2 linked regions of the Rhizobium lentis genome follow. The protein of the gene in region 1 interacts with the protein of each later gene in a pairwise test. Links are inferred from orthologs where the notes say so. Each region holds a gene or a part of one and is shown on either strand. Other genes may lie near its edges.

The links.
Region 2: the proteins of gyrA (region 1) and gyrB interact in binary tests that used the Escherichia coli proteins (3 or more experiments, as listed by UniProt). The link is inferred for Rhizobium lentis from one-to-one orthologs.

What each region holds. Positions count from the first base shown.
Region 1 is NZ_CP071454.1:4,086,917-4,090,546, reverse strand. Bases 128-3,440 are described here. They hold gyrA (DNA gyrase subunit A), read right to left. Parts: upstream 3,127-3,440; coding sequence 328-3,126; downstream 128-327. Other genes in these bases: J0663_RS19950 (MarC family protein), read left to right, coding at 3,365-3,440; J0663_RS19960 (hypothetical protein), read right to left, coding at 174-365. Outside these bases: J0663_RS31635 (hypothetical protein), read left to right, coding at 1-124; more of J0663_RS19950, read left to right, coding at 3,441-3,630. UniProt on the Escherichia coli protein: A type II topoisomerase that negatively supercoils closed circular double-stranded (ds) DNA in an ATP-dependent manner to maintain chromosomes in an underwound state.
Region 2 is NZ_CP071454.1:1,826,346-1,829,754, reverse strand. Bases 8-3,099 are described here. They hold gyrB (DNA topoisomerase (ATP-hydrolyzing) subunit B), read right to left. Parts: upstream 2,726-3,099; coding sequence 290-2,725; downstream 8-289. Other genes in these bases: J0663_RS08715 (helix-turn-helix domain-containing protein), read right to left, coding at 2,861-3,099; J0663_RS08725 (nitroreductase family protein), read left to right, coding at 8-222. Also shown: more of J0663_RS08725, read left to right, coding at 1-7; more of J0663_RS08715, read right to left, coding at 3,100-3,238; J0663_RS08710 (Smr/MutS family protein), read right to left, coding at 3,235-3,409. UniProt on the Escherichia coli protein: DNA gyrase negatively supercoils closed circular double-stranded DNA in an ATP-dependent manner to maintain chromosomes in an underwound state.

The sequences.
Region 1 (3,630 bases):
CTTGACAGTGCTCACCGCCCTCATCAGCGTCATGTTTATCGTGTCCGTGGCCTCGACGATTTCAGCGCTCAGACGTGAGACCGAAGAGGTCAAGGCGCTCAACGAAAAACATAGCGCCTTCTGACATTCCTTTTCCCCACCCGCGCGCGGCGCCCTTTCGCCGCCTGGGCCTTTCAAAAGCCGGATGCACCCAGCGTCCGGCTTTTTTCTTGGGCAATGAACACACTCAAACGGCTTGCTCGATCGGGCCGCATGGGATGTACGACTTCGGCACGCACCGGCGGGTCAATAGAAAAGGGCGGCTCGAAAGCCGCCCCGTTCACTTCATCATTCCTCAGCAGCACCGCCCGGATCGCCACCGGCACCCGGCGTCTCCTCGGCGCCTTCGGCCGCATCGACGGCTCCGTCAGCCTCATCCTCTTCCGGCTCGCTGATGCGCTCGACCGAGACGACCTTCTCGTCCTTGGCCGTCGAGAAGATGGTGACGCCCTTGGTGGCGCGGCTGGCGATGCGGATGCCGCCGACCGGGACGCGGATCAGCTGACCGCCATCGGAGACCAGCATGATCTGATCGCCGTCATCGACCGGGAAGGCGGCGACCAGTTCGCCAATCTCGCCGGTCTTCGACGTATCGGTGGCGCGGATGCCCTTGCCACCACGACCGGAGATGCGGAAGTCGTAGGAGGAGGAACGCTTGCCGAAGCCCTTCTCGGAGACGGTGAGCACGAATTGCTCGCGCGCCTTCAGCTCTTCGTAGCGCTCGTCCGAAAGCTGCCCCTCTTCGGTGACCTCTTCGCCAACCAGAGCGATATCCTCTTCATCAACGCCTATCGCGCGGCGTTCGGCGGCGGAGCGCTTGAGGTAGGCGGCGCGCTCCCACGGCTCGGCATCGACATGGCCGACGATCGTCATCGAGATGATGCGGTCGCCCTCGCCGAGATTGATGCCGCGCACACCGATCGAGTTGCGTCCGGCAAAGACGCGTACGTCGTCAACGGAGAAGCGGATGCACTGGCCGAGCGCCGTCGTCAGGAGCACGTCGTCCTGATCGGTGCAGGTCTCGACGGAGAGGATTTCATCGCCCTCCTCCTCGAGCTTCATGGCGATCTTGCCGTTGCGGTTGACCTGCACGAAGTCCGACAGCTTGTTGCGGCGAACCGTGCCGCGGGTCGTCGAGAACATGACGTCTAAATTATCCCAGCTCGCCTCGTCCTCGGGCAAAGGCAGGATGGTGGTGATGCGCTCGCCGGGTTCGAGCGGCAGCATGTTGATCAACGCTTTGCCGCGCGAGGTCGGAGTGCCGATCGGCAGGCGCCAGACCTTTTCCTTGTAGACGATACCGCGCGAGGAGAAGAACAGCACCGGCGTATGGGTATTGACCACAAATAGCCGGCTAACAAAATCTTCGTCGCGTGTCGTCATGCCGGAGCGGCCCTTGCCTCCGCGGCGCTGGGCTCGGTAGGTGGTCAGCGGCACGCGCTTGATGTAGCCGAGATGCGAGACCGTGACGACCATGTCCTCGCGGGCGATCAGATCCTCGTCGTCCATTTCGAGGCCGCCATCGACGATCTCGGTGCGGCGCGGCGTACCGAACTCGTCGCGGACCGCGGTAAGCTCGTCCTTGACGATCGTCTGGATGCGCACGCGCGAGGAAAGAATATCGAGGTAGTCCCGAATTTCCTCGCCTATCTTATTGAGTTCATCACCGATTTCGTCGCGACCAAGTGCGGTCAGACGCGCAAGGCGCAGCTCGAGGATAGCGCGCGCCTGCTCTTCGGAGAGGTTATAAGTCAGGTCATCGTTGATGCGGTGGCGCGGATCGTCGATCAGACGGATCAGGCTTTCGACATCTTCAGCCGGCCAGCGGCGCGTCATCAGCTCTTCGCGTGCCGACTGCGGATCCGGCGCCTGGCGGATGACGCGGATGACTTCGTCGATATTGGCAACGGCAATGGCGAGACCAACCAACACGTGGGCCCGCTCGCGCGCCTTGCGCAGCAGGAATTTCGTTCTTCGGCTAACGACCTCTTCGCGGAAGGAGACGAAGGCCCGCAGCATGTCGAGCAGCGTCAGCTGCTCCGGCTTGCCGCCGTTCAGCGCCACCATGTTGCATCCGAAGGAGGTCTGCAGCGGCGTATAGCGATAGAGCTGGTTGAGGATGACCTCGGCATTGGCGTCGCGCTTCAGCTCGATGACGACCCGATAGCCCTGGCGGTCGGATTCGTCGCGGAGATCGGAGATGCCTTCGATGCGCTTTTCGCGCACCAGCTCGGCCATCTTCTCGATCATCGTCGCCTTGTTCACCTGATAGGGAATCTCGGTGATGATGATCTGTTCACGGTCGCCGCGCATCGGTTCGATATTGGCGACGCCGCGCATGATGACCGAGCCGCGGCCGGTCTCATAGGCGGAGCGGATGCCGGCACGGCCGAGAATCTTCGCGCCTGTCGGGAAATCGGGGCCCGGAATGATCTGCATCAGCTCCGGCAGCTCGATCGCCGGATCGTTGATCAGCGCAATGCAGCCGTCGATGACTTCGGAGAGATTGTGCGGCGGAATGTTGGTCGCCATGCCGACGGCGATACCGCCGGCGCCGTTGACCAGCAGGTTCGGGAACTTGGCGGGAACCACGACCGGCTCGGAAAGTGTGCCGTCATAGTTGTCGCGGAAGTCGACGGTTTCCTTGTCGAGATCGTCGAGCAGCGAATGGGCGGCCTTCTCCAGCCGGCATTCGGTGTAACGTTCGGCCGCCGGCGGGTCGCCGTCGACCGAGCCGAAATTGCCCTGACCGTCGATCAGCGGCAGACGCAGCGACCAAGGCTGCGCCATGCGGGCAAGCGCGTCATAGATCGCGGCATTGCCGTGCGGATGGTATTTACCCATCACGTCGCCGGTGACGCGGGCGCATTTGACGTATTTCTTGTTCCAGTCGATGCCAAGCTCGGACATGCCGTAGAGGATGCGCCGGTGCACGGGCTTCAGGCCGTCGCGCACGTCGGGCAGCGCGCGGCTGACGATGACGCTCATGGCGTAATCGAGATACGACCGCTGCATTTCCTCCATGATGGAGATAGGCTCGATGCCTGGCGGGAGCTTCCCGCCGCCGGGGGGTGTTTGCTCAGTCAAAACAGATCACGATCTCTTCTAGAATCACTTGAAGATTTATAGCGGAAAGCCTGTTCCCACGCCAATTTCTGAGCGCCTTTTTGAACAGGCTTTTGCGGCTTAAAGAGGGTGAAGCGTCGATGTTTCGCGGCCGGACCGGACAAATCCGCCGCGGGCGGCGGCGGGGTATTTGCCAAATCGGAACCGCCGCTTCACAATCATCAAGAACCACACATCCATATGATGTTCCGGAGAGACGATGGCAAGCGCCGACCAGTTGATCAACGCCTTCACGACGCTCATCGTCACCATCGACCCGCCGGGGCTCGCGCCGCTCTTCCTGGGGCTGACGATCGGTATGAGCCGCGCCGAACGCAGGCAGGTAGCTTTGCGCGGTTCGACCATTGCCTTCATCATCCTCGCCATCTTCGCCCTGTTCGGCGCAGGCGTGCTCGGCGTTCTCGGGATCTCGATCGGCGCCTTCCGTCTTGCCGGCGGGCTCCTGCTCTTCTGGATCGCCTTCGA
Region 2 (3,409 bases), 2.3 Mb from region 1 along the record:
CGCCTTTCCGGTCTCTATGCCCATGGGATGGGCGGCATCAAACATGAGGAAATCAGGAAAACGTTCGAAATTCCTGAGGGTTACCGGGTCGAAGCGGGCGTCGCCGTCGGCCGTCTGGCTGACAAGAGCGTGCTTTCCGAACGCAATCAGGCGCGCGAATTCCCGAGCCAGCGCAAGCCGCTATCCGACCTCGCCTTTAACAGCCGTTTCGTCGGGAACTAGGCGATATCAGAACAAACGAACCCCGCCGTCCTGTGACGGCGGGGCTCTTTGTTTGAAGGGACAGCGATCAGATATCGAGGTTTGCGACGCTGAGCGCGTTGTCCTGGATGAATTCGCGCCGAGGCTCGACTTCATCACCCATCAGACGGGCGAAGAGGCCATCGGCATCGGTGGCGTCACTGACCTTGACCTGCAGCAGCGAGCGCACATTCGGATCGAGCGTCGTTTCCCAGAGCTGTTCGGCATTCATCTCGCCGAGACCCTTGTAGCGCTGCATGGTCAGGCCTTTGCGGCCGCTGGCGAAGATCGCATCGAGCAGCGCGCGCGGCCCCGAAATCTCGACGTCGCCGTCGCGGCGATGCAGCGACGGCGGCGTCTGATAGATTTCCTTGAGGCGCGAGGTCAGCTGGTCGATGTGGCGGGCGTCGGAGGAGCCGATCAGCGCCATGTCGAGCACGACCACTTCCTTGACGCCACGGACCATGCGCTCGAGACGCAGGCCGCCATCACTGGTCAGATCGCCCTGCCAGCCGCGTTCGGTCTCCTCGGCGATGATGTCGAGACGGCCTGCCACCTCTGTCGCCAGCGTGAGGGCTCTTGCGGAATCGCTGACCAGTTCGGCATTGAGAGCACCGGCGATCGCCGCCTGTTCGACGACGGCGCGATTGTAACGCGAATGGAGATTGTCGAGCAAAGCGCGCATGCGCAACGCATCGAGGATGACTTCGCGCAGATCCTGGCCGGTGCGGACCTCGCCGCTGCCGAGCCTCAACGCCGCATCCTCAAGGCCCTGGGCGATCAAATATTCCTCGAGCGCCTTCTCGTCCTTCAGATACTGCACCGACTTGCCGCGCGCGACCTTATAGAGCGGCGGCTGAGCGATGTAGAGATGGCCGCGCTCGATCAACTCCGGCATCTGGCGGAAGAAGAAGGTGAGCAGCAAGGTGCGGATATGGGCGCCGTCGACATCGGCATCCGTCATGATGATGATCTTGTGATAACGCAGCTTTTCGGCGTTGAACTCGTCCTTGCCGATGCCGGTGCCAAGCGCGGTGATCAGCGTGCCGATCTCCTGGCTGGACAGCATCTTGTCGAAACGGGCGCGCTCGACGTTCAGGATCTTGCCGCGCAGCGGCAGGATCGCCTGGTTCTCGCGCGACCGGCCCTGCTTGGCCGAGCCGCCGGCGGAATCGCCCTCGACCAGGAAGACTTCGGATTTGGCCGGGTCGCGCTCGGAGCAGTCGGCGAGCTTGCCGGGAAGAGAGGCGATATCGAGCGCACCTTTGCGGCGGGTCAGTTCACGGGCCTTGCGAGCCGCTTCGCGCGCAGCTGCCGCCTCGACGACCTTGCCGACAAGAATCTTGGCTTCGCTCGGATGTTCTTCGAACCAGGTGTTCAACGCTTCGTTGACGAGGCTTTCGACGACCGGACGGACTTCCGAGGAAACGAGCTTGTCCTTCGTCTGCGAGGAAAATTTCGGATCGGGAACCTTGACCGACAGGACCGCCGTCAGGCCTTCGCGGCAGTCCTCGCCCTGGAGCGTCACCTTTTCCTTCTTGGTGATGCCGGAATTATCGGCATAGGAAACCACCTGACGCGTCAGAGCCGCCCGGAAGCCGGCCATATGGGTGCCGCCGTCACGCTGGGGAATGTTGTTGGTGAAGCAGAGCACGTTCTCGTGATAGCTGTCGTTCCACCACATCGCGACTTCGACGGTGATGCCGTCCTTTTCGCCGCGAATGGCGACCGGCTTGTCGACGAGCGGCTTCTTGGCGCGGTCGAGATAGGCGACGAAGGCTTCGAGACCGCCCTCATAGCGCATCTCTTCCTGCTTGATGTCGGAATGGCGCTTGTCGGCCAGCAGGATACGGACGCCGGAATTCAGGAAGGCGAGTTCGCGCAGGCGGTGTTCGAGCGTGCCGTAATCGAACTCCGTCATGGTGAAGGTTTCGCTGCTCGGCATGAAGCTCACTTCCGTGCCGGTCGAATCAGGAGCATCGCCCGTGACCTTCAGAGGAGCATCGGCCACGCCATGGGTGAAGCTCATTTCATGGATCTTGCCATGGCGGCGGATCTTCAGCTTCAGCCAGACCGAAAGCGCGTTGACGACGGAAACGCCCACCCCATGCAGACCGCCGGAGACCTTGTAGGAATTCTGGTCGAATTTACCGCCGGCATGGAGCTGCGTCATGATGACTTCGGCGGCCGATACGCCCTCGCCGCTATGAATGTCGGTCGGGATGCCGCGGCCGTTATCGGTGACGGTCACGGAGCCGTCCGGATTGAGGGTGACGGTGACGATGTCTGCATGGCCGGCCAGCGCTTCGTCAATCGCGTTGTCGACGACTTCATAGACCATGTGATGCAGACCGGAGCCGTCGTCGGTATCGCCGATATACATGCCGGGGCGCTTGCGCACGGCATCGAGGCCCTTCAGGACCTTGATGGAATCTGCGCCATATTCGGTGCTTACGCCGTTTTCCGTCGCGGATATATCGCTCATTCTGTCGAGATTTTCCCTGTTGTCGTAAAGCGGCGGCGGGCCTTGCGAATCACCGGCTTTCTTCACTCTCGTATATAGGTTTTTTGAACCCGGTTCCCAATGGCATGTCCCCTCAACAAGCCATAAAACAGGGGATTATGACGCTTTTCCGTCGCCTTTGCCGCCATTTTCGAGAAGAGCCGATAACCGGGCGATCTCAGCGCTGTCAAGGTTGCGGATCCGCCGGGCCAGCCGGTTGGCGAATTCGGTGTATTCCGGCGGCAGCCCCGATGTGTCGATGATGACCCGGGGGTCGGAGGAACGAGCAAGCAGGAACAATTCCTCGGCTTCGTCCCAGATGATATTGAAATAGCCGGCGATGCGCTGCAGCAAGTCGAATGTCGGCAGGCCGCGCTTCCCATGTTCGAGCGCCGAGAGATAGGCGGGCGAGACATTCAACGCTGCCGCCATCTCCTTCTGCGAGACGCCCTTGCGCGTCCTCAGCCTGCGAACCGCCTCTCCGAAGGGTGTCATGCCTTTTCTCCATGCCGCCGCGACAGCCGGATGTAGAGCGCGCCCTCGCCGCCATGGTGCTGGGCGGCCGGCTCGTAGGAAGAGATCAGGTAACGGAATTCGGGCTTGGAGAACCAGAGGGGAACGGCGCGTTTCAACGCACCTTCGCTGCCCAGCGAGCTGCCCTTGCCG